DNA from 4 places in the Exiguobacterium sp. H66 genome. Region 2 is predicted to be linked to each of the others. Evidence: predicted binding sites of a transcription regulator. Region 2 holds the regulator's gene; each other region holds the start of a gene.
The links. Region 2 encodes Rex, which represses fermentation and respiration genes when NADH is low (regulators of the CRP and FNR family bind a similar motif). Its sites were predicted from a motif close to TTGTGAAATATTTCACAA; they were not measured.
Positions count from the first base shown of each region.

Region 1: the regulator Rex is predicted to act here: its motif matches at 5,973-5,990, upstream of pflB (formate C-acetyltransferase).
Region 3: the regulator Rex is predicted to act here: its motif matches at 4,220-4,237, upstream of KNP88_RS02310 (cytochrome ubiquinol oxidase subunit I).
Region 4: the regulator Rex is predicted to act here: its motif matches at 6,205-6,222, upstream of KNP88_RS11365 (cytochrome C oxidase subunit II).

Region 1 is NZ_JACSMQ010000006.1:162,439-170,663, forward strand. Features, by position in the region: gene rsgA (ribosome small subunit-dependent GTPase A) at 1-763, shown strand, start outside; gene abc-f (ribosomal protection-like ABC-F family protein) at 936-2,612, opposite strand; gene pflA (pyruvate formate-lyase-activating protein) at 2,885-3,604, opposite strand; gene pflB (formate C-acetyltransferase) at 3,629-5,878, opposite strand; gene KNP88_RS11425 (hypothetical protein) at 6,226-6,657, shown strand; gene KNP88_RS11430 (DEAD/DEAH box helicase) at 6,686-7,858, shown strand; gene KNP88_RS11435 (hypothetical protein) at 7,855-8,225, shown strand, end outside.
Region 2 is NZ_JACSMQ010000014.1:12,717-20,941, forward strand. Features, by position in the region: gene KNP88_RS15185 (iron-hydroxamate ABC transporter substrate-binding protein) at 1-489, shown strand, start outside; gene KNP88_RS15190 (FecCD family ABC transporter permease) at 560-1,561, shown strand; gene KNP88_RS15195 (FecCD family ABC transporter permease) at 1,558-2,565, shown strand; gene KNP88_RS15200 (hypothetical protein) at 2,662-3,147, opposite strand; gene KNP88_RS15205 (hypothetical protein) at 3,162-3,638, opposite strand; gene KNP88_RS15210 (hypothetical protein) at 3,665-4,126, opposite strand; gene KNP88_RS15215 (hypothetical protein) at 4,131-4,610, opposite strand; gene KNP88_RS15220 (hypothetical protein) at 4,709-4,867, opposite strand; tRNA gene KNP88_RS15225 (tRNA-Ala) at 5,039-5,111, opposite strand; gene tatC (twin-arginine translocase subunit TatC) at 5,219-5,998, opposite strand; gene KNP88_RS15235 (twin-arginine translocase TatA/TatE family subunit) at 6,006-6,209, opposite strand; gene KNP88_RS15240 (redox-sensing transcriptional repressor Rex) at 6,209-6,868, opposite strand; gene KNP88_RS15245 (ABC-F family ATP-binding cassette domain-containing protein) at 7,037-8,225, shown strand, end outside.
Region 3 is NZ_JACSMQ010000001.1:444,903-453,127, reverse strand. Features, by position in the region: gene KNP88_RS15725 (hypothetical protein) at 1-120, opposite strand, end outside; gene KNP88_RS02330 (protoporphyrinogen/coproporphyrinogen oxidase) at 259-1,533, shown strand; gene KNP88_RS02325 (disulfide bond formation protein B) at 1,678-2,067, opposite strand; gene KNP88_RS02320 (transcriptional regulator CcpC) at 2,133-3,023, shown strand; gene KNP88_RS02315 (N-acetyldiaminopimelate deacetylase) at 3,007-4,119, shown strand; gene KNP88_RS02310 (cytochrome ubiquinol oxidase subunit I) at 4,354-5,742, shown strand; gene KNP88_RS02305 (cytochrome d ubiquinol oxidase subunit II) at 5,755-6,780, shown strand; gene KNP88_RS02300 (potassium channel family protein) at 6,885-7,553, shown strand; gene KNP88_RS02295 (Cof-type HAD-IIB family hydrolase) at 7,585-8,225, opposite strand, start outside.
Region 4 is NZ_JACSMQ010000006.1:153,549-161,773, reverse strand. Features, by position in the region: gene KNP88_RS11400 (lmo0954 family membrane protein) at 1-272, shown strand, start outside; gene KNP88_RS11395 (hypothetical protein) at 303-917, shown strand; gene liaF (cell wall-active antibiotics response protein LiaF) at 975-1,694, shown strand; gene KNP88_RS11385 (sensor histidine kinase) at 1,691-2,716, shown strand; gene KNP88_RS11380 (response regulator) at 2,713-3,342, shown strand; gene KNP88_RS11375 (b(o/a)3-type cytochrome-c oxidase subunit 1) at 3,841-5,532, opposite strand; gene KNP88_RS11370 (cytochrome c oxidase subunit II) at 5,533-6,003, opposite strand; gene KNP88_RS11365 (cytochrome C oxidase subunit II) at 6,016-6,129, opposite strand; gene KNP88_RS11360 (Crp/Fnr family transcriptional regulator) at 6,477-7,184, opposite strand; gene KNP88_RS11355 (aldehyde dehydrogenase) at 7,353-8,225, opposite strand, start outside.

The DNA of each region.
Region 1 (8,225 bases), on a different contig from region 2:
ACAAATCATTTGTGCGAATGTTGACGTAGCTTTGCTCGTCATGGCATTCGGTCACGATTTTAATGTCCGGCGACTGGAACGTTATTTAACGGTCGCCTGGGAAGCTGGCGTCAAGCCAATCATTGTTTTGACGAAACGAAGTCTGATGGAATCCGTCGAGTCAGAGTTGACTGAGATTGAAGGGATTGCCTTCGGGACACCTTATTTTGCGATTGATTCGTTGAACGGTGACGGGTTGAAAAGTCTTCGAGATGTTCTCGAACCATGTGAGACGATTGTCCTTGTCGGTTCATCCGGTGTCGGGAAATCGACACTCGTTAATGCGTTAGCAGAGGAACAGTTGATGGAAACAGGTGGCGTGCGAGAAGACGATCAACGCGGACGGCATACGACGACGCACCGTGAACTCAAACGATTAGCGAACGGTCTGTTGCTCGTCGACACACCGGGTATGCGTGAACTGGGACTATGGGACGGAAGTGACGGTCTGACTTCGACTTTTTCTGATGTCGAGTCGCTCGCTGAAAACTGTCGTTTCCGGGATTGCCAACATGGCAATGAACCCGGGTGTCGAGTCCGCCAAGCATTGGAAGATGGAAGTCTTCCGCACGAACGCTGGGAAAGTTATCTGAAGCTGCAACGGGAAATTGCCTATGCTGAACGGAAGCAAAGTGTAGCGCTACAAGCTGCCGAAAAAGAAAAGTGGAAGAAGATTCAGAAAAACGCGCAGGCACATACAAAATTAAAGTATCAAAAAAGATAAGTAAACGAAACGCCGATGTTCCCCTTCTTTACAGGGAATCATCAGCGTTTTTTTCGTTCGCGGTAATTAGATACGCATGTGGGAGGCGCATGGAAAAGTACCGTATTTCTTTTTAAGTTAGCATGCTTTTATCATCGTGCTAAAAATCAGTTCGTGATGTGACTTCCGTCAATTACACATCAAAGTCGATTTCACCGGTCAGTTCATTCAAACGCCGTAAGTCAGCCCGGATTCCATCCGAATCAGAAGCACGTTGTTCCCGTAAAGCCTTTGTTCCGACAGGATGGACTGTGAAGTCACCGGTCAAGGAAATCGTTCGGTTTGATAAACGATCGGTAAAATAACGGTCATGGGAAACAAACAGCAACTCACCGGGAAAAACTTCGAGTGCCGCTTCGATTTGTTCCCGTGTCGCAAGATCAAGGTAATTCGTCGGTTCGTCGAGGATGAGTAAATGCGCGCCGGAAAAATAAAGGCGTAAAAAGGCAATCCGGCATTTCTCGCCCATACTCGCTTCAGCGATTGGTTTATAGACGGTCTCCCGCCGAAATAAAAAGCACGCGAGTAGTGTCCGGGCATCTGTTTCCGAAATCTCGCTCGTCTCAAGCAAGGCATCAAGTAGTGTGCCGGTATTCGGTAAAGTGGATAGAACTTGAGAAAAGTAACCGACTTTTAAAGTCGGGTGCCGTTTGATGATACCGGCAGATGGCACCAATTCTCCAAGTAAAAGACGTAATAACGTCGTTTTCCCAGAACCGTTTCGACCAATCAACGCGATTCGATCGCCACGCTGGATGGAGAACGACACATCCTGAAAGAGCCGGCGATGCGGATAGTCGAATGAGAGAGCATCGACTGAAACGAGACGTTTCGCTAAAAAATGTTCTGCTTCGAATCTGACATGGAAGTGGGACGGCGTTTCCGGTTTTTTGACCCGGTGTTCCAGTAGGCGTTCGAGCTGGTTTTCTTTTGCTTTGACTTTTGTCGCATGTTTTGCAGCCTTTTTTTTCGCGTACGGATCTCGTTCACTTGCACTAGCCGTCGCTTTTTGATGCCAATTTTGATATTGACCAATCATCCGGGTGAGTTCTTTTCGTGTTCGTTCTTGCTTCTCATATTGATGCCACTGTGCAGTCCGTTCTTGTTCCTTTAACGTACGGTAAATCTCATAGTTTCCTTCGTAACGTGCCGCTCCTGCTTCAGTCAATTCAATGACGGCGTCAGCCGTCGCATCGATAAAGGCACGCTCATGTGAAACATAGAGCATCGTCGTCTTCGTTTGACGCGTCCACGCGACGAGCCACTCGAGTGTGTCTTCATCTAAATGGTTGGTCGGTTCATCAAGCAGGATGAAGTCCGGTTTCTTCAACAGTAGACATGCAAGTTGAATCCGGGTCTGTTCGCCGCCGCTCAGTGTGTTCAAAGGCTGAAACCAAAGAGATTGCTCGAGTTGAACTTCTTTCAGGACACGTCTCGCATCGGCTTCGAGCGTGAAGGCATCTGCGTCAACGGCAGCCTGGTAGTCGGCCACGGCTTCAGTGGTTAAGGCACGTTCACGTAAGTCGTAACGGGTTACATCCGCCTGTTCGACGATTTGAATTGCTACACTTGTCGAGGGTTCGATTTGTTGGGCTAAGAGCCCGATCCGGTCATACGTGCGATGGATTGTCCCGGTCGTCGGGATGATTTCTTTTAGGATGGCGCGCAAGAGCGTCGTTTTTCCAACGCCGTTCGGTCCGACCAAGGCGACGTGTTCGCCGTCGCGGATGGAGAACGTTACATCGTGGAAAAGACACTGCCCGGCAAAATCGATTTGTAAATCATGGATGGATAATACTTCAGTTGGCATAAGCTCAGCTCCCTTTGTTTCATTTCGGTTGAGATGAAATGAAAACACACCATCCTGAGCGTACGGATGGTGTGCGGGAGTGCAATTCAAAGAAGGTATCCACCTGAAATAGGGAAATATCGAAATTGAGCAGACTCGTAGCGTCAGTCATCCGCAAGCGATTGCGAAAGTGATGAGTTCATTCATCATTAGACGTTAGCGAGTGATTGCTTCATTTCGGTATTGTACCTCCGTTTCATAGACTATGTGTTCAGTCTATCAAGTCACATCAATCATGACAAGTACGAGTTGAGTAAATCTTGCGCGGCAAACGTTTCCTCCGCGGTAGGCGGTAAGACATCTTTTAGCGCATATTCGAGCCCGAGTGCCTCCCATTTATAGACACCTAATTGGTGATAGGGGAGGACTTCAACCCGTTCGACATTTCCGAGTGTTCGAATGAATTCACCTGTTTGCCGTAAAAACGTTTCCGTCATCGTCACGCCGGGGACAAGGACATGGCGAATCCAGACGGGAATGTTTCGTTCTGCGAGCAATTTTGCGAAGGCTAGTGTATTGATGTTACTTCGCCCGGTCAAAATTCGGCACGTCGCATCATCGATGTGCTTGATATCGAGTAAGACGAGATCTGTATAGTCTAGGATTTGATCCAGGTTTTTCGGGACGACCGAACCTGCTGTATCGATGACGGTATGCAAGCCGTTTCGTTTTGCTTCACGCAGCGAGGCTTCTAAAAACTCGGGTTGAGCCAACGGTTCGCCACCGGAGAAGGTCACCCCTCCACCCGTTGCGTCAAAGAAGGAACGATAGCTGTTCGCTTCTTTGATGATTTCTTCCGGTGTTACTTTTCGACCACAACCGAATTCCCAGGTGTCCGCATTGTGGCAATATTGGCAGCGTAGTGGGCAGCCTTGCGTAAAGACGATGAAACGAATACCGGGACCATCGACAGTCCCACAAGATTCGACAGAGTGAACCGTCCCGTAAGTCATAGTGATCAAGTCCTTTCAGAAAAGTTAAAGTGCACCGTGGAATGTACGGTTGATGACATCGATTTGTTGTTCGCGTGTCAACTTAATGAAGTTGACGGCATAACCCGATACACGAATCGTCAACTGTGGATAAAGTTCAGGATGCTCCATCGCATCGAGTAAAGTGGCGCGGTCGAACACGTTGACGTTTAAGTGATGACCACGGGTAGTCGTACCGCCCATATAGCCGTCAAGTAGACCGACTGTATTGTTGATACGTGTTGTTTCATCTTTTCCGAGTGCTTTCGGAACGATTGAGAACGTGTAGGAAATACCATCTAAGGCATGCTCATAAGGTAATTTGCCGACAGAAGTCAACGCAGCGACTGCACCACGTGTGTCACGTCCGTGCATTGGATTTGCTCCCGGTGCGAACGGTTCGCCAGCTCGACGACCATCGGGTGTATTCCCGGTTTTTTTACCGTACACGACGTTTGACGTGATCGTCAGAACAGATTGGGTTGGTAAAGCATCACGATACGTTGGATGTTTCCGGATTTTTTCCATAAAGAGTTCGACGAGATCGACGGCCATTTGATCGACACGATCATCGTTATTTCCGAATTTCGGGAAATCGCCTTCGATTTTAAAGTCGACTGTAATGCCATCCGTATCTCGGATTGGTGTGACTTTAGCATAACGAATCGCTGACAGACTATCGGCGACAACGGATAATCCGGCAATCCCACAAGCCATCGTCCGTAAAATTTCAGGATCGTGGAGTGCCATTTCAATGCGCTCATAACTATATTTATCATGCATGAAGTGAATGACATTCAGTGTATTGACATAGAGCTCAGCTAACCAATCCAATTGTTTATCATAGGCGGCCATGACGGTTTCATAATCGAGCACGTCATCTAAAATCAAGTCGGAAGGAGGGGCGACTTGAATTTTGAGTTTTTCGTCGACGCCACCGTTCAACGTGTAGAGTAAGGCTTTTGCTAAGTTCGCCCGGGCGCCGAAGAATTGCATTTGTTTACCGATTTTCATTGCTGAGACACAACAAGCAATCCCGTAATCATCACCATAAATCGGAAGCATCAAGTCATCATTTTCATATTGGATCGAACTAGACAGGATGGACATCTTCGCACAAAATTCTTTGAAACCACGTGGAAGTTTTGGTGACCATAAAACGGTTAAGTTCGGTTCAGGTGCCGGACCGAGGTTGACGAGTGTCTGCAAGAAGCGGAACGAACTTTTTGTGACGTTCGAGCGACCGTCTTCACTCATGCCGCCGATTGATTCTGTTACCCACGTCGGGTCACCGGAAAAGAGTTCGTTGTAATCGGGTGTCCGAAGAAACTTGACGATTCGAAGTTTCATCACAAAGTGGTCGACAAGTTCTTGCGCGCTCTCTTCTGTCAATCGACCCGTTTGCAAGTCACGTTCGATATAAATATCAAGGAAGGTCGAAACGCGACCGAGCGACATCGCTGCTCCGTTTTGTTCTTTGATTGCTGCGAGATAAGCAAGATAGACCCACTGGAATGCTTCTTGGGCCGTTTCAGCTGGTCGTGATAAGTCACATGTGTAACGTTTACCGAGTTCTGTCAGTTCATGAAGGGCGCGGAGTTGTTCGTTCATCTCCTCGCGATCACGAATCATCGCTTCTGATAAAAATCCACCGTGTGCTTTCAAATCCGCTTTTCTTGCAGCAATGAGGTGAGCTGTTCCATAAAGGGCGACGCGACGGTAATCACCGATGATCCGTCCGCGACCGTAAGCATCAGGAAGTCCAGTGATGATACCGGCTTTACGGGCAGCACGCATTTCGGGCGTATACGCATCGAAAACCCCTTGATTATGCGTTTTACGGTACTCGCTAAAAATCTGTGTAACAGTGTCATCTGATTTAAAACCATACGCTTCTAAGGCATCATTGACCATTCGGATACCACCGTTCGGATGAATCGAACGTTTGAATGGTTCATCGGTCTGTAGACCAACGATTTTTTCGAGTTCAGGATTGAGGTAACCTGGACCGTGCGAAAGAATTGAAGATGGAGTCGAGGCATCAACGGCATAGACACCACCACGGACCCGTTCTTCTTCTGTTAACTGCATGATTTGTTGCCATAACGTGTTGGTTGCATCGGTCGGACCGGCGAGGAACTGATCGTCTCCTGTGTATTCTGAGCGATTGCGCCGGATGAAATCAGCGACATCAATCTTTTCCATCCATTCTCCACCTTCGAATCGTTGCCATGCTTGTGTTTTTTCAAGTAACATCATCAACACTCCTTCATTAGTAAGGTCAGCGGTTCTTGATACATCTCTTATGTGAATAGTGTAACAAACAATTCGGGATAGAGGTTTTACGTATATGTGAATCTTTTAACAAATGTAAAAGTGTTGCTATGACTTACTTCACAGTAAATTGTATCAGTCAGTGTCCCTTGTTCCAAAAACAGAAAAAGACTGCTGTGAAAGGATTTTTCTGTAGCTGTATCATTAATTTGTAGTGGAATGGATAGAGACAGAAGCTAGTGTGATAAAAGTCACGCGGCGCTACCTTGTATTTTTAGGACGTATCGTTGACAATGAAAAAGGGAATATAGAACGTGGAGGTGGAGTGAATGGAGTTTTCGCCATTAAAAGAGCAAGCAGACTATCGAACAGGGGACTGGGTTTCCCTAAAAGTATCAACTGAAGGAACAGAACGGATCGGGATGATCACCGAGTTTGAAGACGACGGGTTTTGGCTCCGGTTTGAAGATGATTTTGATTTCGAGGACTTTATCGGTTACGACGAAAAGTACCTCGCACGATTAGTTCGACGCCCAATCGATGTCAGAGCAACTTATCCTGTACTTGCTGGTTTTGAAACACTTGCTGTTGAGCTGCAAGATCGAATGGCGCAAGGTTTCGAAGTGTTAAGTACAGATCAACAAAATGAGACAGAAATCGTTTTTCATATTCGGTTAATCGATTCTGGAAATGAATATACACAGACGTTACGCGGTATTAAAACTGAAACCGATGATCGTTTCGAATATGTAACAGAATGATAGACAAGAGAGTAGGAGAAGATACGTTATGAATTTTACTAAACCTTTTATTAATGAAGCGTGGGAACGAGCACGCTTTGAACAAATGATGCCCGTTCAAGAACAAGCCATTCCTCTAATCCGTGAGGGTAAAGATGTCTTAGTCGAAGCGCCGACAGGAACTGGGAAAACGCTCGCTTATGTCATTCCAGCCCTCGAGCGCATCGATCCGAATGAACCACACGTTCAAGTCGCGATTACGGCACCGACACGAGAATTGGTCATGCAAATTCATCAAGTCATCCAATTATTTGCCCAAGGAAGTGGGATTAAGTCAGGTGCTTTCATCGGTGGCGTTGAGTTAAAACGTCAATATGAGCGTCTCAAGAAAAAACCACAAATCATTGTCGGGACACCAGGACGCTTAGTTGAGTTGATTGATTCAAAAAAGTTGAAGATGCATAAAGTAAAATTGATTGTTTTAGATGAGGCTGATCAAATCTACGAAAGTGGAATGAGTGCATCAGCGACGCGCATCGCGAACAGTGCGCTTCGTGACCGCCAGTTAGCACTCGTATCAGCAACATTACCTGAACGGACAGCAGAATGGGGACGGACACTTTCGAATGATCCAGAAGTCATCCGAGTTGAACGGACGGAGACGACGCAAGTCAAGTTCGGTTACATCGAAACATCCCGTCGTCTGAAACCGGAAATGTTACGTCGCCTGTCTAATATGCAACAGGTCAAAGTGTTGACGTTTATAAACAACCGTTCTTTCCTCGGTCCGTTAAACGGTGAATTAAGCAAGTTTTCGCTGAAATACCGGATTTTAGATGCCGAAAAAGGGAAAAGAGAACGAATGGAGACGTTACGTTCATATAAACGGGGAGAGTTTCCGTTACTCGTCACGACAGGGCTTGCTGCACGCGGTCTGGACATTGATGCCGTCACGCATGTCGTGCATTATGATTTACCGGAATCCCTTGATGATTTTGTCCACCGCTCAGGTCGAACAGGGCGTGGGAACGCGTCCGGTATGGTCCTTGCGCTCGTCACGGATCATGATTTAAAACACCTGAAAACATTAGCGAAACAAATGGGTGTGGAAATTGAACCAATGGAGATTTATGGCGGGGAATTGATTCCAAAACGTGAAGTCACGGAACCCGAAGCACTTAAAAGTCCGGCGAAACCACACCGGAAAGGACCAACACGATGAAAAGTGAGCGAAAGATTATCCCGTTTCCGACGACTGTATCCGAAGCAGAGATGAACACAGCGCTCAAAACTTTATATCAAGAAGCAGCCACTGCTCGAAGCACCGATTGGGTCGCATTTATCGAAGAAATCGCGACGGAAGGACGTTGGTATTTAAAAGATGCTGAGTTATTCCGAGACTTGTTCGTCGATTGGGCCATTTTTTATGAGACCGATGAACAAGGGAAAACACCGCATGGTCGTTTTTTAGAACAAGTCAAAGAAGACATGTCTCAAAGTCTGTATCGTGCCTTAAGAGGACTGGCCGATCCTGTTCCGTCGCTTTTCCTTGTAAAAGAAGACGGCGTCTTCGACATCATGTCGGAACA
Region 2 (8,225 bases):
CATGTCGAAATCGGTAAATTGCTCAATAAAGAACAAGAAGCACGCGATTGGGTCAAAGACTTCCAGACACGCGCAGCGGACGCCGGAACAGAGATTAAAGCCAAAATCGGTGACGATGCGACGGTCTCTGTCATCGAAAGCTTCGATAAACAGCTTTACGTCTTCGGCGACAACTGGGGACGCGGTACAGAAATCCTCTACCAGGAAATGAAATTAAAGATGCCGGAAAAAGTTACGGAAATGGCTTTAAAAGACGGCTATTACGCGCTATCACCGGAAGTCTTACCTGAATATGCAGGGGATTACCTCATCTTCAGTAAGACGGCAGAAGCAGATAACTCGTTTACAGAAACAGACACATACAAAAATATTCCTGCTGTTAAAAACAACCACGTCTTCGAAGTCGATTCGAAAGAATTTTACTTCAATGATCCATTGACGCTCGAACGTCAGCTCGAGTTCTTCAAGAAAAGTTTCCTTGGCGCGTAACAAAAATAAGGAGGGAACCGATTTTTCGGTCCCTCCTTTTTGACTATCTAATGAAAGTGAGACGATAACTATGTCATCCGGTCGATTCCCGTTCGGACTGAAAATCACGTTCGGTTTACTCCTGTTCGTCGTCATGTTCTGGATCTCGATGACGTTCGGTGCCGCCGACACGACGATACGTGAGGTCTGGAACGCTTTGACGTTCGGTCCCTTGAACGATAAAGCAAAAATCATTCAGGAAATCCGGTTACCGCGCGAAGTCGCTGCGATGCTGGTCGGGGCTGCACTCGGTGTCTCCGGTGCGATCATGCAGGCGATGACACGTAATCCCCTTGCCGATCCCGGACTGCTTGGGCTGACGGCAGGCGCGAACGCGGCCCTTGCTCTTGCGCTCGTCTTCATTCCCGGTATCAATTACTATGGCATCATGCTCGCGTGTTTCCTTGGAGCAGCAGCCGGTGCCCTACTTGTCTTCGGGATCGGTGCCTCAAAACGTGGCGGGTTTTCACCACTTCGAATCGTCCTCGCCGGGGCCGCGATTTCTGCTTTTTTATACGCAATCGCAGAAGGGATCGGCATTTACTTCAAAATCGCTCAAGACGTCTCGCAATGGACATCCGGCGGGCTGATTGGAACGACCTGGGGGCAACTGCAAATCATCACCCCCGTCATCCTGATCGGCATCGCGATTGCGATGATCTTCTCACGTCAATTAACGATTTTAAGCTTATCAGAAGAAGTCGCACTCGGGCTCGGGCAAAACATCACCCGGATTAAAGGTGTACTCTACGTCGTCGTCATCCTGCTCGCCGGGGCCGCCGTTGCTTTAGTCGGTAACATGGCATTCATCGGCTTGATGATTCCGCACATCGTCCGCGCAATCGTCGGCACCGATTACCGCTTCATCCTCCCGATGACCGCCGTCTTCGGTGCAACGTTCATGTTACTCGCGGACACGATTGGCCGGACACTGTATGCTCCATACGAAACACCCGTCGTTGCGATCGTCTCGATGCTCGGGCTGCCGTTCTTCTTACTCATCGTCCGCAAAGGAGGTCGTGCGTTCTCATGATTGAAACATCGCTCCGCCGCCGTCAGCGGTTGATCTTTATCGTCTTTAGTCTGTTATTGTTCGGAACGATCATCATCAGTATCGGGCTTGGGCCCGCCTCCCTCTCGTACGACCGGCTTCTGCCGACACTGTTCGGTCAAGGATCGTTCAAAGAAGAGTTTGTTTTGTTCTCACTCCGCCTGCCGCGGATTTTAATCACGGTACTCGCCGGCATGGCACTCGCCTTATCCGGTGCGATTCTTCAGGGCATCACCCGCAACGAACTCGCAGATCCCGGCATCATCGGTATCAATACAGGTGCTGGTGTCGCCATCGCCGCCTTCTTCCTTTACTTCCCGGTCGATGTCGGTGCGTTCATCTATGGGTTACCGGTTGCTGCCTTCATCGGGGCATTGATCACAGCGATTGCCATTTATGCCTTATCGTATGACCGTGTCCGTGGCCTGCAACCGATTCGTCTGATTTTGACCGGGGTCGGATTCTCGATGGCGTTATCCGGCATCATGGTCGTCCTGATTTCATCTGCGCGCCGCGAGAAGGTCGACTTCATCGCCAAATGGCTCGCCGGGAACATCTGGGGAACGGACTGGACATTCGTCTACGCGTTATTGCCTTGGCTGCTTATTCTCGTACCGTTTACGTTTTATAAAGCAAACAAACTCAATCTGCTGGCGCTGAATGAACCGGTTGCGATCGGCGTCGGCGTCGCGATTGAAAAGGAGCGCATCCAACTGTTACTCGCCGCTGTCGCTCTCGCTGCATCCGCCGTTTCTGTAACAGGCGGGATCGCCTTCATCGGTTTGATGGCGCCCCATATCGCGCGCGCCCTCGTCGGTCCAAGGCATCAACTGTTCTTACCGATCGCCGTCTTGATTGGCGGATGGTTACTCGTCCTCGCCGATACGATTGGTCGGAACATCGCTGACCCGCAAGGCATCCCGGCAGGAATCGTCGTTGCGATCATCGGTGCTCCTTACTTCATTTATTTACTGTCAAAAAAATAACCTCTACATGATGCGGTCACAACTAAAAACGCAAGAAGTAGGCGAATCCGGAATCCGCCGCCTTCTTGCGTTTTTTTGTTGCTTTAAGATGACCAGTCAATATTTGATTCGTTTTTCTTCCCGTTCCGCCCGGATCAATTCCTGTTCTGATAAGTGTGTCGGATCGAGTCGTTTAATCCGTTTATCAACAATTCGGTCCAATGACAGCACCGTTAGGAAAAAGACAAGGAACGGTCCGATGTATTCGGGACGCGCCACGTAGGGCGTGATGATTTGCCCCAGGACGACGATCAGTACTTCGAAGGTGCTGATCACAACATAAGGCAATCCGAGATGATCCCAGACCTCAAGCCCGTCAAACCGCTTCTTGAAATAGCGGTACTTCAGGAATCGGACGATCCATTGATAGGACAACAAAGGGACTAACAAAAAATACTGAAACGATGATTCTGTCAGATGCCAATCGTCTGCTAAAAAGAGAAATACAAACAATACCAGTCCAAACAAGACCGTTTGAATGTAACGTGCCTGTTTTGAAAATCGGATATAATCCATTTTCCGCTCGCGTTGCATGCTCTCCATCGTCTGCCTCCTCGTTACATCCCGATTCCTTCGCCCGTCGGATGACGGTGTTCGATTCCTTTTCGGTCCGGTGTCTCAAGCAAATCCATTTTATCGAGCTTCGTTACCGTCCGGTCCGTCCACTTTTGAAATTGCAGCATCCCTGAAATCCACAACATTAGCGGAAACAGATAGCCCCACTGTCCAAGGTGCGGGGCGACAACTGCGGCACCCGCAATAAAGACCGCTTCGAGTAAAGTGATCCCACCGAACAGCAGACCAAGTGGTCGCGCCTGTACCTTCGACCGAACTAACAGAATGGATTGGATCACTCGCTGCATGCCATTATAGGCGAGCAACGGCGTAAGAATCAAAAATCCAACTGCTGAATCCGTCAGGTGCCCGCTTCCGGAGAAGAACAGCACCGCAAAAAATACGCCCGCAATTACATACGTCCGGATTTGCCGGCTGATTTTTGTCGATTTTTGATACGTGCTTAAAGTGTTTCTCATCCGTTCACTCCTCTTGTGTGTTTCGCTTACTTACGGTAACGCTCAATCTCACGCATCGTGACGAATGCCGGATCCAGTCGTTTCGCTTGTTTGCTCAATTGGGACACAATCAAATAGGCGACGATGATCGACACAAGAAAGACCGTAAAAGAAATACCGGCGTATTGTGGAAAAACAGTCCCCACGTAAAGTGTAAAAATTGGGATGAACGAACCGATAATCGATACACGTGCCACTTTCAAGACCGTCTTTTTATAGATATCTTTCGTAAGGCGTTGCTTTAAAATCCGCAGACGAATGATTTCTCTAAGTGCGTTAGCCAAACAGAATACCGTAATCGCAAATAAGGAGAACAGCCCTCGAAAACCCGGGATGAACCAACCAACAAGCGCAAGCAGCAGAACTGGAACCGGCACCAGATGCTGAATCCTTTTTAATGGCGGTCCCAGTAATTTCAACCGTGTATTTTTTTCAATCAATGTACTCACCTTGTCACTCCTCCACTTCTTTAACATTCGCATGAATTTCTTTATCACTGACGAAGTCGGGATCGCCTGACCGGGCAATCTTTTTAAACAACCAGTCCGTAACGTAATAGACCGGTGCGAGGATGATCAGCATCCAAAGGGCAATTTTCCAGATCGACATCTCTTTCGTCTCAAGTATCACGGTGTACAGCGAACCGTACAGGACGAATTGAGTCCCGAGCCACAGCAACGATTGGTTCGTCACTTGGTCGCTTGAGAGATAACGCGCCAGGATTTTTCGTTTCTCGAGTCGAAATGGGAGATCAAACACAAGGTAAACAAGCGGTAACAGACTCAAATACATGGTCGTGCTGAAGATTTCTGTAAACGTTCCTGCTGTCGCCATCAAGGCAGCGACGACCCAACTCTTATTCTGCAATTGATTTTTTTCGGTATAAGCAACCGTCAACGCCTGTAACCGTTCCTCGCGGAGCGTTTGTTCCATCTTGAATGCCTCCCTCGTTTCAACTGTCTATACTGTCATATACTTACAGTTTACCAATTATGTTTCAAAAAAAAGAAACTTCCTTAAAAAAGGAGTTTCTAGGCTGAAACTTGAATGATGAGATAGATGACGCTATACGCAACAATTGCTAACGGAATCAGTGCGACACCAATCAACCAACCGTTCTTATCACGGATTCCGAGATACAGAACAAGACAGCCGACGATGAAGGCAATTAACGTCGTAAATGGATTCATAATGCTTCCCCCTCTTGATTACCTATTAAGAAATTTCCCATTCCCTCAAAAGGATAAACACAGAAAACGACTTCAATCGGTTCATCAACATCATCCAGGCTGTAAGCTTCTGTTTTGCCGCCACCACTATAACAAAAAACACCACTCGGCAAATGCCAAGTGATGTACATATGGAGACTATCGGGCTCGAACCGACGACCTTTTGGCTGCCAGCCAAACGCTCTCCCAGCTGAGCTAAGCCCCCTCATATTCTTGTAATCAGTATAAACCATATCGATTCACTTTTTCAATATAAAAAGAGCGCTTCCAAACAAAAACCTCTCCGTCGCCGAAACGACCGAGAGGAGACTGTTACTTATTCAACTCACGCATCAAATCCGCTTGTCTCTCAAGCTCCGCTTGTTGCTCAAGAATCAGTACTTTTTTGTACGTCCGGGCTGAAATCATGATGCTGATTTCATAGAGGACGAACAACGGTACCGAAATCATCAGATGTGACGTCACATCCGGTGGTGAGATTAAAGCCGCGATGACAAACAGCGCAAAGTACGCATATTTCCGATTTTTCCGCATGAACAATGGCGTCACGAGTCCAAGACGGGTCAAGAACATCGTCACGACCGGCAGTTGGAACAAGATACCGAACGGAATCGTCAGCCGTATTAAGAAACTGAAATAGTTTTCGACCCCGATGACTTGCTCGATGCCGAGCTCTTGCCCAAGTTCCGTCGATACTTTGAGTAGAAACGGAAGTAACCAAAAATAAGAGAACGCGATTCCGGACAAAAATAAGAAAAACGTGACCGGAATATACGTCAAGGTCGCTTTCTGTTCCTGTTCGAATAAACCGGGTCGGATGAACGCCCATAGCTGGTACATCCAAAATGGTGAAGCCAGGACGACCGCGATGATGAACGCTAAATTCAAGTACAACATCAGGGGATCGGCCACATTAAAGGCATTCAATCCGATGCCGAGCTCTTTCAGGTCCGACTGCAGAAAACGCACGAGCGGTCGGACGAGCGGAAAGGCCGCGGCGAACAAGACGACGACGATGATGAGTGACCAGACGATCCGCTTGCGCAACTCGTCTAGATGCGATGTCACACTCTGTTCTTGATCAATCGCCATAATTTAATCACTTCTCTTTCGATTCATCCTTTTTGTCTTTATCATCGTCCATGATGCCGTTTGTCGCACTCTTGAACTCTTTTAACGTCTGACCGGCAGCACGACCGAGCTCCGGTAACTTTTTCGGTCCGAAGATGATCAAGGCGACGGCACCGATCAAGGCGATGCTTCCTGGTCCAATACCGAGTGTGAACGGGATTAAGTTTTCCATTATGATTTCACTCCTTCAGCTGATTGCGAATAATGCTTCATGAAATAAACTAGTGACTGCAACTCGATCGACAAATCGATGTGATGGACCCGAACGTGGGCCGGTACGTTCAACCGCGCCGGTGTAAAGTTCAGGATTCCGGTCACACCATACTCAACTAACTCATCCGCTACTGACTGTGCGAACTGGGATGGGACCGTCAAGATGGCGACATCAACCTTGTTCGCTTCGATTTGCTCTTTCATGTCAGAGACATGATAGATAGGAACGTCTTGCGTCGTTGTTCCGACCTTGTTTTCGTCCGCATCAAACGCAACGACTATCCGAGTACTATTATTCTTTAAAAAGTTATAATTTGCAAACGCCGTTCCGAGATGTCCGACCCCGACAAGTGCCACATTCGTGACTTCATCCTGATTCAGTGTCTTTCGGAAAAACGTCAATAGATGTTGTACGTTGTAACCGTATCCTTTTTTCCCTAACGCCCCAAAGTAGGAAAAATCGCGGCGGATCGTCGCTGAATCGACTTTGACCGCTTCACTGAGCTCTGCTGAAGAGACGCGCAGTTTGCCTGAGTTATAAAGACTCTGAATGAAACGATAATATAACGGCAGTCGTTTCGCCGTCGCTTGTGGTATTTTTGTGTCTGGCCCATTCATACTGCAGTTCCCCCTTCGGCCACGTTCTGACGTGGCACCCAAATCAATGCAAAGAATTCTATTCTCTTTGATTGTAAACCACTTCACATAGACTAACAAATAATATATTCCACGGGACTCCTGCGTTTTTTTCATGATAGACTAAAGGGTGGAAGGATGGATGTTTTTATGATTCTCTTACAAGTGAACCAACTATCAAAATCATTCGGTGTTGAGCCGATTTTAGACAATATTAAACTCGAAGTGCAGGAGCGGGACCGGATTGCGCTCGTCGGACGAAATGGTGCCGGAAAATCGACACTTTTAAAAATCATCGCCGGAGAGCTCAGTCATGACTCTGGTGAAATCATGAAGAGTAAGGAAGTGAAAATCGGTTACCTCGCCCAAGACAGCGGTCTTGAGTCGAATGAAACGATCTGGAATGAAATGTTGACCGTGTTCGAGCACCTGCAAGAGCAGGAACGTTCGCTCCGTCGGATGGAGATTGAGATGGGGATGGACCATATCTTGAATGATGCTGTTGCTTACGACCGTCTGTTAAAAACATACGATCAAGCCCAACATGACTTCTCGGACGCCGGTGGTTACCAGTTCGAAGCCAATATCCGCTCCGTCCTGCACGGGATGCGTTTTTATCCGGACGATTATTCACGCCGGATCCAGACGCTATCCGGTGGGCAACGGACGCGACTCGCACTGGCGAAGATGTTGCTCCAGGCACCTGAGCTGTTGATTCTTGACGAGCCGACGAACCACCTCGACATCGATACACTCTCTTGGCTCGAAAGTTACCTGGCTGGTTACCGTGGAGCGGTCTTGATTGTCTCCCATGACCGTTACTTCCTCGACCAGGTCGTCAACGTCGTCTATGAACTGTCACGGAACGTCTGCCGGAAGTTTACCGGCAACTACACGAAGTACTTGGAACAAAAAGCAGCACTCTACGAACAAGAAATGAAGCAGTTCGAACAGCAACAGGAAGACATCGCGAAGATGCAAGACTTCATCCAGCGTAACATCGCACGGGCGACGACGACGAAACGCGCACAAAGCGTCCGCAAACGTCTTGAAAAAGTCGACCGGATTGATCGTCCGGATGGGGATGAACGCAGCACCGTCCTGTCGTTCCCGATTGAAAAACAAAGTGGGAACGATGTGTTACAAGTCACGCAACTCGCGGTCGGCTATGAAGAAGCCGTCTCAAAAGGCATCACGTTCCGCTTACAACGCGGCGAATCCCTCGCCCTCGTTGGTCCGAACGGAATCGGAAAATCGACGTTACTGAAAGTCCTTGTCAACCGGATTAAACCGTTATTCGGTGAACATCGTTTCGGGACCGGCGTTTCTGTCGGCTACT
Region 3 (8,225 bases), on a different contig from region 2:
TTTCGAATCGCTTAGAACCGCGAAAAGCAATCGGTCGCGACCCTGCAGCTTTGCTGTAGCGGCGTGACCGATTGCCGCTTTGAAGACGAGGCGAGACAGGGAAGCGCGAACGGATTGCATCTCGATACCATATGTTTACGCTTTTTAATAGTTTGTCTACACGCTGAAACGACATCCTTTAGGGGTGTCGTTTTTTTTGTTTGGAATCGGGAAAAGAATCAAGAAAAGGGAATTGATGCTTAAAAGGAGGTGCGTCGAGTGGAAAAGATTGCAGTCGTCGGTGGTGGGTTAGCTGGTTTATCAGTGGCAGCACTTCTCGCGGTTCAAGGAAAGGAAATTCATCTGTACGATGCCGGTTTACTGGGGGGGAGGGCAACTTCGCAAGTGCTTAAAGGATTTACGTTCAATTATGGAGCGCATGCTGTTTATGGGCGTGACCAATCAGCACTCCGTTCATTAATTAAACAATTGAAGCTTAATGTGACATGGCTCGATTTTTCTTCTTCTAAGGCGAAATATGAGTTTGCTGGACATTTGACTGCGGCTCCTGCGAATGCACTCGGCCTGTTGAAGACAGAACTAGTGGAAGGAACCGATAAGGTGCGTTTCACATGGGCGGTCGTTAAAACACTATTGTCACTCGAACGTGGAGAGTCGGAAGTTTCAATTGGGGACTGGTTGGTCCAAGAAAAGGTCGAAGACGATGTCTCAAGGTTAATGCTCGATTTAGCTTCGAGTAATTTTTTCACTTCCGAACCCGAAAATATTCCGTCATCTGTCTATTTTGCGTATTACCGGAAACTATTTCGTACGCGCAAACCGGTTTCATATATTGCTGGAGGTTGGCAAACCTTAATTGATGAACTCGAACGCGTTTTGACGGACAACGGGGGAGAAATCCATCGGAAAACCAAGATTACAGCGATTGAACAAAGTGGGGGAGGTTATCGATTACGCGATCGCCAAAAAAATGAATGGTCGGCCAAGCGTGTAATTCTCGCGATACCTCCTCGCGAGATGCGTAAAGTTGCATTACCATTGCCGATCCAGCACTTTATTGAACCATACGCGCAGTTTGAACCAGCCGAAGCCCTAGTCTATGATGTCGGAATCAGTCCTTACATTGATACTCCTTTTTCTTATGTATTCGATCGAGACCATCAAGTCTTCGTCACGGATTTGTCACACTATGATGCAAGCATTTCTCCGAAAGAGGGACAAGTCCTACAAGTCGTCGCATATCTTGATCATAAACAGGTCAGTCAAGCGACATATATTGAAGAAAAAGTACAGCACGCCCATGACTTATTAGATCACCACTATCCAGGGTGGCGAGATCGCCTTGTGACAGAGCGGACGATGAAACGCGCAATCGTTCAAGAAATCAAATGGAAGATGGGACAAAGGCCGTTGCCTTGCTTTTTGGAAGCGGATACGTCGATTGCTTTCGTAGGTGATTGGTGTGAAGGAGAAGGTCAGTTATCGGAATTATCTTTTTCAAGTGCTTACGCGGTGTCGAGGGAGTGGCAGTGAAACGGTCAAGCATAGTATCGGCATCGGAATGAAATGAAAAACCCGAGCATTCCTGTTATCGAAATGGAATCGCTCGGGTTTCCTGTGCGTTAATTTTTGTAGTGAGTTCTACGTGACGCATTTGTTTGAACAGATATCTGCAACTTATGCACTTTTTTTATTCGGGTAAAAGGCAACGATCAATAAGAGGGTGAAGGCGATTAAACTCATCATTGGGATTGTCAAAAAACCGAAGTAGTTGACCCATTGAATCAGGCAACCATTCGTACAGAGTGCCTCGCCATCCGGGAGGCGTTCGAGAACAACGTGATAGGCAGCAACTGCCCAACCGATTCCAACATATAGTCGAACGAAAAGAGCATCGACGGGGCGATTCCGAAAGAGTGTAATGATTAAATAAAATGCCGTCGTATACATGAACAAGCGTTGCCACCAACAAAGTGGACAAGGGATGAAACCGCGAACTTCACTGAAGTACAGACTTCCTAAGGTCGCAATCGTTGAGACGATTAACATAAAATGATAGCGTGACATATGTACCTTCCTTCCTAACGTGTTAAACTAATGCCATCTTATATCATGAGGAGTCGAATCTTACATTGCAAGTGTCGGAAATGGAAATGTTGATAACTTTATCGGAAGAGCTGAATATGCGAAGAGCAGCCGAACGTCTTTTCGTCTCGCAGCCGGCACTCAGTCAACGATTGGTTGCGATTGAGCGCAGGTGGGCGACGAAGTTGTTCATTCGTTCTTCCCGTGGATTAAGCATTACGCCCCAAGGAGAAAAAGTCATTGGGCTCGCAAAAGAAATGAATCGAAAAGAATTAGAACTAAAAAGTGAACTGACTGCCGAAGAAGGGGCAGTCTACGGAACCCTTCGGATTGCGGTCGCCTCCATCATGGGTCAATATTGGTTGCCACGCGTGTTGAAACGTTTCGTGGAACGTTACCCGCATGTACGCGTCCAACTCGTAACAGGGTGGTCGAGTGAAATGATGCGGCATATGCTCGAAGAACATTTTCATATCGGCATCATTCGAGGTAATCCGGACTGGAAGGGCGTCAAGGAACGGTTGTTCTCAGACCCGCTCTATCTTGTTGATAGTGAGTTGACGACGCTTGAACAGTTGCGTAAGACGGACCGACCATTCATTCAGTTCAAAAGTGATTCGACGTACTATCAAGAAATACTCGAGTGGTGGCAGGATCGTTTTTCAAGTCCGCCTGCGCGGACGCTCGTCGTCGACCAAATCGAAACTTGTAAACAAATGGCGTTACACGGCATTGGATTCGCGATTTTACCAGAGTCAACGATTCAAGAATCGAGCGAAGTGATGCAGATTCCGTTGAAGACGTCTTCGGGTAAAGTACTGAAACGCGATACATGGATTTTATCGACGGAATCCATGCTTGAGTTAAAACAAGTCCAAGCCTTTTGGGACATCGTAAAAGAAGAAGGGGGAAGTCAGTCAGATGGAATACGCGATTGAAATGCGAAGAGAACTTCATAAAATACCTGAATTAGGATTCAAGGAGTTCAAGACGCAAGCCTTTATTTTAAATCAGATTCGCTCTTATCCTGAAGACCGCGTCAGCTACGATACGTTTGAAACAGGTGTTTTCGTTCGTGTTAAAGGGTTGACCGGAAATCGAACAATCGGTTACCGCGCAGATATCGATGGTTTGCCGATCGAAGAAGCGACGGGTCTTCCTTTTGGTTCGGAGCATCCGGGAATGATGCACGCCTGTGGGCATGACGTCCATGCGTCAATTGCGTTAGGTCTGCTTCGTCGTCTTGTCGAGTTACCGATCATGGATGACGTCGTCTTCTTATTCCAACCGGCAGAAGAAGGTCCGGGTGGAGCGGAACCGATGATTAAAAGTCCATTATTCGAAAAATATCGTCCGAGTGAAATGTATGGTCTCCATGTCGCACCTGAATATCCGGTCGGGACAATTGCGAGTCGTCCTGGCGTATTATTTGCCAGCGCGCGGGAAGTTCACATCACGATTTATGGTCAAAGTGGTCATGCTGCATTTCCACACTTGACGGTCGATACGGTCGTTGCTCAGGCTGCACTCATCATGCAGTTGCAAACAATCGTCAGTCGATCAATCAATCCGATGAATTGTAGTGTCATCACGATTGGCAAGGTCGATGCGGGGATTCGTGAAAATGTTATTGCCGGTCGAGCTGTGCTAGATGGAACGATGCGTGCGTTGAACGGTACTGACATGGAAAAATTAGAAGAACGGGTACGTGACATCGTTCGTGGAATTGAAGCATCATTTGGCGTGAAAATTGATTTGCAATTTGGAAACCGCTATTACGAAGTCGTTAATGATCAAAACGTCGTCGATAAATTTTCTTCATTCGTTAAGATGAATACAAATTATGTTGAATGCGACGCTGCGATGACGGGTGAAGACTTTGGATTCATGTTAAAAGAAGTCCCAGGCATGATGTTTTGGCTTGGAATCGATAATCCAACGTCCGGTTTACATCAGCCGACGTTGAATCCGGATGAAGAGGCGATCCCATTTGTGATTAATTTACTGGATCATTACTTCCGTGAATATGTGTAAACTGAATGAATCGTAAAAAGACTGTAGAAATGCCCTTTACTTTGCCTTAAATCGAAGTAAAGGTTTTTCATTTAGCGAGATCATCTAGTTTTCGAACGTTTTGTGAAGAAAATCACGAATAGATGTGAACAATTTGTTACATCAAACATTTAGAACAGACACAAATGATTATGTTCTCTATGATACGGATATAAACATATATAGAAGTACGTTTAGGAAGAGGGGGGCACACACATGTTCAATGATCCAGTTATGCTCAGTCGATTATTGACAGGGCTCACATTAGCATTTCACATCATTTTTGCAACGATTGGTGTAGGAGTTCCGTTGATGGTACTCGCAGCCGAGTACATTGGAATTAAACGAAAAGATCCAGATTATATTCTTTTAGCACGACGTTGGACGCGCGGTTATATCGTAACGGTAGCGGTCGGAGTCGTTACGGGGACGGCAATCGGATTACAATTATCGCTCTTATGGCCTTCATTAATGCAAGTAGCCGGACAGACGATTGCTTTGCCACTCTTCATGGAAACGTTCGCCTTCTTCTTTGAAGCGATCTTCCTTGGGATTTACTTGTACACATGGGATCGCTTTAAGAATCCATGGTTACACTGGTTAATCGGGATTCCGGTCGTCATCGGGGCAACGGCGTCAGCCTTCTTTATCACGACAGTTAACTCGTTCATGAATTCTCCGGAAGGTTTTAAAATTGTCAACGGAACGTTAACACAAATCGAACCGTTAAAAGCGATGTTCAATACGGCAACGCCAACAAAAGCGACACACGTCATTGTATCTGCTTACTTGACGGTCGCGTTCATCTTAGCAGCAATTGCCGCGTTCCATTTATTGCGTAAGAAAACATTGTCCGCAGCCGAGACGGCGTATCACAAAAAGGCACTTCGTCTGACAGTCATGGCTGGATTGATTTTCGCCTTCTCGACAGCGCTCGTCGGTGATTTTTCAGGAAAGTACCTTGCGAAATATCAACCTGAAAAATTAGCAGCAGCGGAGTGGCATTTTGAAACGACAAATGAAGCAGAACTGATTTTCGGTGGAATTTTGGATGAGCAAGAAGATGGTAGTTATGACATCAAAGGTGCGGTTAAGATTCCATACGCCTTGTCAATTCTTGCAGGTGGAGCACCAGATACAGAAGTCATCGGTCTAAATGAATTTGCGAAAGAAGACCAAGCGCCTTTATTCGTCCACTATTTCTTCGATATCATGGTATCGATTGGGATGTATTTAGCAGCGATTTCCGCCTTGTTCATACTCGCATTCCGACTGAAAAAGTTGAACCCGTATAATAAATGGTTACTGCGCGGTATTTTCATTGGTGGACCACTTGCCATCGTTTCGATTGAAGCAGGTTGGATGTACGCAGAAATCGGACGTCAACCATGGACGCTATATGGTATTATGAGAACGGCTGACGCAGCGACGACATCTACTGCAGTCGGACCGATGCTGATTCTATTCAGCATGTTGTACCTCTTACTTGGTACGATTTGTACAGTCGTATTGCTCCGTATGTTTAAGAATAATCCTGTCGGTAAAGAACTCGCAGACGATCACCATACTCGCGGTGAAGCGATGTTTGCGGACGATAAAGAATAAGGAGGGAACGAGTTGGACATTCAAACACTAGGAATAACCGTACTTTGGACGTTCCTCTATGGATATCTCATCGTTGCCTCAATTGACTTCGGTGCTGGATTTTACGCATTTTACTCGAAATATACAAAACGAGATCATTTGACGAATCGATTGATTTTACGTTACCTTTCGCCCGTTTGGGAAGTGACGAACGTTTTCTTCGTCTTCTTCTTTGTTGGTCTCGTCGGGTTTTTCCCGGACACAGCTTATTACTACGGAACGGCACTTCTCGTGCCTGCATCAATCGTACTCGTTCTGATTGCGATTCGCGGCAGCTTTTATGCCTTTGCGAACTACGGTTCGAACGATAGTATGTTCTATACGTTTCTCTATGGTGCGACGGGGCTCTTGATTCCGGCTGCGATGTCGACGACGTTGACGATTAGTCAAGGTGGCTTTATTCGTAAAACGAATGAAACGGTTGAGTTTTTAGGGACGAAATTGTTTACGAACTTTTATTCCTGGTCAGTCGTAGCACTCGCGATTGTCTCTGTCCTTTATATTAGTGCGATGTTCCTTTTGTTCTACGCAGATAAGGCGCGAGATGTAGGGGCGAGTGACTTGATTCGGAAATGGGCGCTCTTTTGGAGCATTCCAACGATCATCGTCTGTGGACTTGTGTTCTTTGGTTTAAAGAATCAAGCCGCATGGCATTATGAAAACATTTTGAATGGTAACTGGTGGTGGTTCGCAGCAAGTTTTGTGTTCTTCTGTGTTGCAGTCGCACTCGTCTACCTGAAGCGGAATTATGGAATTGCCTTTATTGCTGTCATGGCTCAATACGGAGTTGCATGGTTCGGATACGGCTATACTCATTTACCGTATATCTTATATCCGTACATCGATATCAATAAAGCGGTCGTTAACGAAACAATGGCGACGTCGCTTGTCGTAGTCTTTATCTTCGGACTATTATTATTGATTCCGGCACTCTATCTGATTTTACGATTGTTCCTGTTTGATAACGATTATGTCAGAGGCGAAAAAGTAAAAAAATAGCGAGATCTTAAACGCCTTCACGCACTGTGAAGGCGTTTATAGTATTTTAAGAAGGAATCGGGTACACTACTACTGACGAAGCGAAATCTGAAGGAGAGTTGAACATGAATGGAGAGTTTGCAGTAATTGGTTTGGGGCGTTTTGGTGGTTCGATCGTCCGTGAATTATCGAAGAATGGCTATGACGTTCTAGCGATTGATTCGGATGAAGAACGTGTCAATGAATATATGGGGATTGCGACACACTCCGTCATCGCCGATACGACGGATGAGAACGTATTGAAAAGTCTTGGAATTCGAAACTTTGATCACGTCATCGTTGCGATTGGGGAAAACATTCAAGCTTCGATTTTGACAACGTTGATTTTAAAAGAACTCGGTGTTAAATCGATCACTGTCAAAGCGACGAACGATTACCACGAAAAAGTATTGCGGAAAATCGGTGCTGACTTCATTGTTCACCCGGAACGTGACATGGGGGTTAGGATTGCGAACGGTCTGATGAGTTCGAATATTTTGGATTATCTTGACCTGTCTCAAGAATTCTCAATCGTTGAAATCAAGGTAAGCGATCGCATGGCAAACAAAACGTTGATTGATCTTGATTTACGAAGTAAGTACGGCGCGAACGTCGTCGCCATCAAACGGGGAGAAAATGTCATGATTTCGTTACAAGCTGATGAAGTCATTGAAAAGGGCGACTACCTTGTCGTCATTGGAGAAAACGAAGATTTGGATCGTCTCGAACGAGCCATCCATAAAGTAAAAAGCTGAGGGATCTCCTCAGCTTTTTTTTGTATCCCTTTTAAATTAATTGGAATTTTTTTAAACCGTGCGCGATGCCGTCTTCAAGAATGTGTTTCGTGACGAAGTCGGCGGCGGCTTTTGTTTCGTCTAATCCATTGCCCATCGCGATGCCTGTTCCGACGTAGCGGAGCATCTCGAGATCGTTCAGTGCGTCACCGAAAGCAAACGTATCTTCACGTTTGATATCCGTTAAACGGAGGAATTGTTTAATTCCATCGGCTTTCGACGATCCGGCATTGATGACGTCCATCGCTTGTGGGTGCCAGCGAATGAAATCGAATGCTTGGTAGTTTTGCGTATAAATCGATTCTTCTTCTGCCTGGCAATAGACGAGGGTTTGGAAGATATCGTGCGTCTCGTAAGCTTCTTCACTATAAGCAGGGAGGGGAATATCGAGCGCGCCGAGTGACGTCGCGACGGTCTCGTCTGTTTGACGCGTCGTGAAGCCTTGTTTCTCGCCGAGATAAACAAGTGTGTGCCCATTCTCTTTTGCACGTGATGTTAAATGTTTCAAATCATCGACGGGTTGCGGACGTTTATAGATGACTTCATTTTGATGAACGACGATTTGACCGTTGTAGCCAATGACGGTATCGATGCCGAGTTGCTCACGGACGCCTGACAGCATTGCAGGACCAC
Region 4 (8,225 bases), on a different contig from region 2:
TGCTTGCATTTTACGCCATCAGTAAGTTTGTCCGTTCAACAAAAGTCATCGCAAAAATCGGTTTTGGTTTACTCGCAGCAGTCGGAATCGGCTTAGCCCTTTCAAACATTTGGGCGGTATTCGGTATCGCGGCAGCACTTGCCCTCTACATCGGTTACATGCGGATGAAGATGGAACGTGTGAACCCAAACGATTTATTTTCTCGCCGTCGTCGGTCAAACGCGTCTCATTTTGAAGCAGATTGGAAAGACATCGATCAAAAACGCTTTTAATCGCTACTTATACTCAAGGAGGAATTCACGATGAAGAACGTATTCGACCAACTCAATGATTTTGCTAACCAAATGATGACGGAAGTCAAAAAGGCAGCCGAGCAAGGTGAAGTCCCGGCTAAAAAATTAGTCCGTCATATCCGGATTACCGAATCTGATTTAAAAGAAATCGACCGGCTACTCGAACGTCAACGGTCACTCCTGAGCGAACTCACACAAAAACAAGATGAAGCAAAAGAACTAGCTGATAAGCGGTTTGCCCAAGTCGAAATTGCTAAACAAGCTGAAGAGCAGGAACTTGCAGAACGCGCCGCTATCGAATCCAAACATTACGGTGAACAGTTCCGTTTCTTCGAAGAGTTGATTGTTGAAACGAAACGGGAATTGACGCAACTTGAACGGGAAGCACTCGAGTTGAAACTTAAACTCGAAGACTTGCAAAATAAACGCTATGAGTGGATGATGCGGGAAAACGTTTCTAATTTAAAATCAAAGATGAACCAGGTGCTAGAACGCGAACCAAATGCTACTATTAAACAAGAAGAACATCCGTTTACGGCAGCAGAACCGGATGTCGCAGAACAAACACCAGAAGACGACATCGATTCACGTATTGCGGAACTCGAACGTCGCTTCCAAAAATAAGTATTTTGACGAAGGAGGCCCTTGCCTCCCTTTGTCATGTCAGGGAGGAGATTGATCGTGCGACGATTAAGTACAAAACAATTAGTCGGCTACGTGTCGATCCTATTCGCGCTCGGATTATTTTATGATTTGATGACTGGAGCCGGAAACGTCTTATTTGGAATCTTATTCCCATTCTTGTTGTATTATGTCGGGATTCATTTTCGGCGTCGCGGTCATGAAAAACTGGCCATCCTGTTTTATATCGTCGGTACGATTATCTTAGCTGGAGTCGTCTTGAGCTCGGCAGCTGTCGGATTCGTCATCGCCGGAATTTTGCTATATCTCGGAATTATCCTTGTCACCCGACACTCCGTCCGCGAATTTTTCTTTTCGAAGATTTCACCACGTCTTTATGAAGAAGAAGGCATTACGATCCAACCTGCTTACTCGTTTTCGACGCAGTCTGAAACACCTTACGTGTTAAAAGACTTGAGTGAACAGTTCATCGTCAAAGATTTAGAAATCGATTTAACGCATGCCTATGTCCCAGAAGGTGAAACACTCATCGTCATCAGTGGTGTCGTCGGAGATGTGCGTATTTTATTACCTTCAGGATATGACTATACGCTTGATACGTCGATTGGTTTTGGAAGCGTCAAAACAGATGTCCGCCGGATCCCGACATTTTTTAACCGTCGCATTCAGTTTCGGGCACCACAATATGAAGAAGCGACTCGAAAAGTCCGCATTCACGTCATGCTTGGCATCGGTAACGTGGAGGTGACCTCGATATGAAACGTGATCACTTCCCGCTCGGTGTCATCGCGCTCCAAGTATTGACCGGATTTCTGACAGCCGTCGTGACGACTGGTTTGTTTTTAAGTACACGCCAAGTCGATTGGCATGTACTTTTCGTCCGTCAACAAGATTTACCTGTCTTATTGCTTGTCGTCGGATTATCCCTGTTACTTCCGCTCGCAATCGGCAGCATCCACTACTTCTTTTTACGTCGTGACTTCAAACGTGTCACAACTGCCATCATCGAACTCGAGCAAGGAAAAGAAGTCACGATTGTCAACGGACCTTACTTCCACACACTGACCCGCCTCTCACGAATTGGGAAACGAATCGATGAACAGGTCGAGACGGTTCAAAAAATCAGTACACGTCCGCAACACGTCGAACAAGTTCGTGTCCAAGCCATCACGGAAGAACGGAAACGGCTCGCACGTGATCTCCATGACTCCGTCTCCCAACAACTTTATGCCATTTCGATGATGACGACGGCTGCCAAACAAACGATTTTGACACAACCGGAAACGGCAGCGAAACAAATTGACTTAGTCGAGACGATGGCACAGACGGCGCAATCAGAAATGCGTTCTTTATTGCTCCAACTACGTCCCGTTGAACTCGAAGGGATGACGTTGCAACAAGGACTAACCCAACTGCTCGAAGAACTATCAAGGAAACAATCGACGCAATTGAGCTGGAAACTCGAACCGATTGAATTACCGCGTCCGATTGAAAATGAATTATTCCGCATCGTTCAAGAAGGCTTAACGAATGCTTTACGCCACGCGAAAGCATCGCACATGAATATCGAATTGCGTCAATTCAATGAGACGATCATCTTGAGTATGAATGACGACGGTGTCGGCTTTATCGTCGACGAGAAAAAACTCGCCTCGTACGGGATTAACTCGATGCGCGAACGTACGGCTGAAATCGGTGGGACGATTCGCCTCGTCAGTGTGCCCGGTCAAGGAACGCAGATTGAAGTCAAACTTAGAAAAGAACGGATGGTGCAAGTATGATACGCGTATTATTAGTCGATGACCATGAAATGGTTCGCGCTGGAGTCTCTGCCTTTTTATCGACCCAACCTGATATTGAAGTGGTCGCAGAAGCTGCTGACGGACAAATCGGAGCGAAACTTGCTCTTGAACATCGCCCTGATGTGATTTTGATGGACTTAGTCATGGAGCCGGTCGATGGTGTCGAAGGAACACGTCTGATTCGCGCCGAGTGGCCGGAAGCTAAAATTTTAGTCGTCACAAGTTTCTTAGATGATGAGAAAGTTTATCCCGTCATTGAAGCCGGTGCGATGAGTTACGTCCTAAAAACGGCAAGCGCGTTTGATATTGCGGAAGCAATTCGCAAGACAGCGAGCGGACAATCTGTCATGGCAGCTCAAGTGACAGGTAAGATGATGGAACGCCTGCGCAAACCTGCTAGTCAACTCCACGACGATTTAACGGAGCGTGAACAAGAAGTCTTACAGTTAATGGCGCGCGGTATGGCCAATCAAGAGATTGCAGACGAACTGTTCATCTCCCTAAAAACGGTCAAAACGCATGTATCAAACATTTTATCGAAACTCGATGTCGTCGATCGGACGCAAGCCGTCGTCTATGCCTTTAAGCACCACATCGTGAAGTAATCTTTTACTTAGTTTTTGCACTCGTCTACGCATCCATTCATTAAAAAAAGGGTCAGCTTATCAAAGCTGGCCCTTCAGACTGTAAACAACGTGCGATTGGGAGATCAAGCGTCATGTTTCGTTGCTTTCCTCGGGCGAGGCGCAAGCCGTTGCCCCTTGGATCCTAGCGGACAACGAGCAGGGTCTTGCCTGCCTCTGAAAGTGCGTTAAAAACGCACTTTCAGAGGCAGGAGTCAACGAAAAGTGACGCTTTTCAAGTAATACCGTGAGGGAAAGCCGGCCATGTAGACAATTTAGAGCGCAATCCGTCTCGAATCGCTTTTAAAGCGAAAAGCAATCGGTCGCGACCCTGCAGCTTTGCTGTAGCGGCGTGACCGGTTGCCGCTTTGAAGACGAGGCGAGACAGGAAAGCACGAACGGATTGCTTCTCAATATAGCATTTTCACCCTTCAGCGTGTATAAAAAGTGCTAGTAAGCTATCAGCACTTTTCGATAGGGCTACCAGAGTTTCCAACCTGGAGCTCCAGGAGGCGCATTATCAATCATGTGCCAAATCGGTACTGTGTAAGCAAACGCAATCAAAGCAAACGTCACGAAAATCCAAAGTTTCCAGTTCTCAAAGAAGAGTGGTGTCTTCATCGCTGCTTCCTCTGTTTCCGCGACAGGAAATTCAGTACTTCCTTTCGGTGTCCGGAAGGCCAGTTGGAACATCGCAAACAAGAATAAGAGGATTGAAATAAAGAGGATCGTACCACCGATTGCCATCGCAACGTGATAGGGAATCCAATCTGCGACGAGCGAATCTTTGAAATATGCCGCAGGACCCGTCCGTCTTGGATTACCGAGCAAGCCTGAAATATGCATCGCAGTCGACATAAAGAGCATACCAATCGTCCACGTCGCCGTCTGGATGAGACCAATTGTATTAATCCGTTTTGTTAAGGTCCGTCCTCGTAATAATGGAACAAGCCAATAGGCCGTTCCAAAGAACGTCAACGCGACTGCAGCCCCGACTGTGATATGGAAGTGACCTGTCACCCATAAAGTGTTATGCACGACGATATTCAATTGGTGGGAAGCATTGACGACACCACCGGCTCCAGCCGGGATGAAGAACAACATGCCGACGAACGGTGCAAGAAAACGGACATCCCGGTACGGCATTTTCTTGATCCACCCAAATAGTCCGGTCGCACCTTGACGACGACCTGCTAGTTCGAATGTCGCAAACATCGAGAATGCTGTCATCAATGAAGGAATGATGACAAGGAACGTCAAGACGACTTGGATGTACTTCCAAAATGCTGAAATACCGGGTTCGAGCAACTGATGGTGAAAACCAACAGGGAACGAGAACAATAAGAACAGTAAAAATGACATCCGTGCTAAAGCATCTGAAAAAATCTTACCCCCGACAATCTTTGGAATGACCGTATACCAAACGATATACGCTGGCAATAACCAAAAATAGACGAGCGGATGACCAAAATACCAAAATAATGTCCGGGATAATTCGATCCCGACCTTATCCGTCCAACCGAGTGACAACGGCAAGAGTTGAAAGAGGATCGTTGCTGCGACACCTAGCGTGGCGATGACCCACAACAAAGCGGTCATGATACTCATGTAGGCTTGGAGCGGTGGATGGACACCCTTATGTTCTCGTTTGTAATCCGCGTACATCCGGAACATTGCGGCAGAAGAAACCCATGTTCCCACAACAAAGATCACGAGTCCGATATAAAAAACAGGGTGTGCCTTCAGCGGTGCATAAAATGTGTAGAGAACGGATGCTTCACCTGCTAACACCATCCATGTGACAAGGAGGACACCGACAATCATCAACCAGAATCCAACCCAGCCCAAGCGTCTCGGAAACTCTTCAAAACGCCCGAACGACTGTCCTAAAAATGAAAATAAAAGTCCAAATATGAATAATGTCGTAAAGACAATCGCAAGCATTAGTCCGTGAGCCGTCAGCAATTCATAATAACCGACGCCAGCAATTTCTGGAATAACTCCAGTACGGACGAGTGTCTGTAGTAGACCACATAGTCCACCAATCAGTAACGCCACAAGTGAAAAACTGACGTAGGCAAATCCGAGTTTTGCTTCTTTTAATCCAATCTCTCCTGCGGGGATTCCCCGCTCCATCTCAAACTCCATTAATTTTTTCGAAATCGCATTCATTTATTCCACCACCTTAATCTTAGTCGACATCATGTGATGCGCCGATCCACAATATTCGTTACAGACAATTAAATATTCGCCAGCTTCTTTGAATGTGTACTCGATTGAATTGATATGTCCGGGAACGACCATCATATTGACGTTCGTCTTGACGATTTCAAATCCATGGACGACATCTTTAGACGTCACTAGAAAATCGACGGTCGCGCCTTTTTTGATAATCATGTCTTGCGGTGTGAACTGGAAAGCTTGTGAGACCATGACGGCCTCATATTTATTGTCGTCAATTTTTTTTAGACCCGGTTTATCAAATGGCTTCGTCTGATCGACTTGCGTCGGGTCAATCAATGTTGCATCCGACGGTGGTTGATTATCAGAAGCGAATGCTGATACGCCAATGATGATTAAAAAGACTGCCAACATGATACAACCGAATACTAACCATATTTTTTCTAAACGATGAATATGCACCCTGATTCCCCCTTATCTTGAAGTGAATAATAAAAAGATTGATCCCCACATTCCGATGATGACTCCGGCAACGATAAATACAGCGATAAACGTTCCCTTCAGTTCTGTATCTGATTTCTGACGCATGATCAGTAGCTCCCTTCCGTCGTTGAATCGGTGACTTAACCTACCTTTATTTTAGAAAAAGACACCCTTCGTAATATGTGATAAACGTCACACCAATTGTGACGATTTCGCGCTTTTCTTTTATAAAACACACATAAAGTTCACAACTTGTTACGTACTGAACATATTTTGAATTGCTACTGTTATGCGACACAAAAAAGGACCGCATTCAAAAAGAATGTGATCCTAGACTGTTGATAAGTTCTTCTAAAGTTTAACGTGTTGCGGTTCCATCAAAAGGATGATGTTGGAGCGACTTTCAAGTCAGCTCCAACGTATGGCTCCGTAAGCTACCGCTCAAGTTAAGTTTAAATCCGGCAGACACCGACAGGACACCCTTCACAGTGGCAAAGATCGCGTAAATAGTTCGCATCATGAACGATGATTTTAGTCGTCGTCATCGAAATGACATTGTCTTTTTTCCACTGCGAAAACATCCGGTTGACCGTTTCACGTGGTGCCCCGATCAACTGACCGAGTTCAGTATCCGACGGTCGCTTCGAAATCACGTAATCGTCATCGACTTTTTTTCCGTCCATCGCGATCAGTCGTAAGAGTGTCGAAGCGAGTGCCCCTTGTTTCCCGAACAATAAGAGGTCACGTAACTTCGTTTCCGTTTGTTTTCGCATCAAGGCTTGCCAGCGCATGATATCTAATGCGAATGTTCCATCTTTTTTCATCAAATCTTCGAGTGTCGCTTTCGAGATGAAGCCAATGACACTGTCCTCCATCGTTTCGACACTATAGGAGCTTGGAAATGCTTCTCCGACATCGAATTCACCAAATAAGTCACCTTTGAAATATAAGAACATCATTAGCGGGCTACCTTTTTTCGTGAGCTTTGATAGTTTTACACCACCTTGTTTCACATAAAAAAGTTTATCGTTCATTTCCCCTTCCCAACAGACGATTGAGTCTTTTTTAAAAGATACCTCAGTCATGAACTCTTCAAGTAATTCACGTGTCTCACTCGACAACACGAACGTATTAGCTTCTGTCGTCCCACAAGTAAGCATCTCGCATTCTCCTTTCCGTAGCTTCTGCCTTCAGTATAGAACATCACAAGGGAAAATAGCGTTTTTTCAAAAGATTGTCAAACTTTGTTCACTATTTCACAAATTAAATAAACAAAAAAAGCCAAAGTAGACCGATTGGATCTACTCTTGGCTCCGTTAAAGTTCCATTTATAATAAATAACGCATCCATTTTGAATCGGTATTCGAGCGCATGTAGCGGAACGGCAAATCGAACTTCGTCGTATTGTTGACGACTCCTTTACGATGGCTGAACGTCTCAAAGCTGAATTTCCCATGATAGCCACCGATACCACTTCCGCCGACCCCGCCAAATGGCAAGTTATGTTGCGCAACATGCATCAACGTATCATTGATACACCCACCACCAAATGACACACGATCGAGTACACGGTGCTGAACAGCTTCACTCTCTGTAAAGAGATAGAGCGCTAACGGCTTATCACGGTCATTGATGAAACGGATGACCTCTTCCACTTCACGATAAGAATAGACTGGAAGAATCGGTCCAAAGATTTCTTCTTGCATCAACGGACTTTCTGGATCAACGTCCGTCATGACAGTTGGTGCCATCTTTCTCGTCGCTGCATCGACTTGACCGCCAAATAAAATTTCACCTTGGGGCAAGTAGCCACTCAATCGATCCAAATGACTGTCTGAAACAATCTTGACGTAAGAATTCACACCAACACCATTACCATACTGGGCAAAGGCTTCCTTTTCAATCAAGCGTAAAAATTCCTCGCGGACGTCTTCATGGACAAAAACATAGTCAGGGGCGATACACGTCTGTCCTGCGTTTAACCATTTGCCCCAAGCAATCCGTTTTGCAGCAAGCTTTAAGTTCGCATCACGGTGAACAATCGTCGGAGACTTCCCGCCGAGTTCCAGCGTGACAGGTGTCAAATGTTTCGCCGCTGCTTGATGGACGATTTTTCCGACACGCGTCGACCCCGTAAAGAAGATGTAATCAAACTTCTCTTCAAGAACAGCTGAACTGACGTCCGCATCCCCCTCGATGAC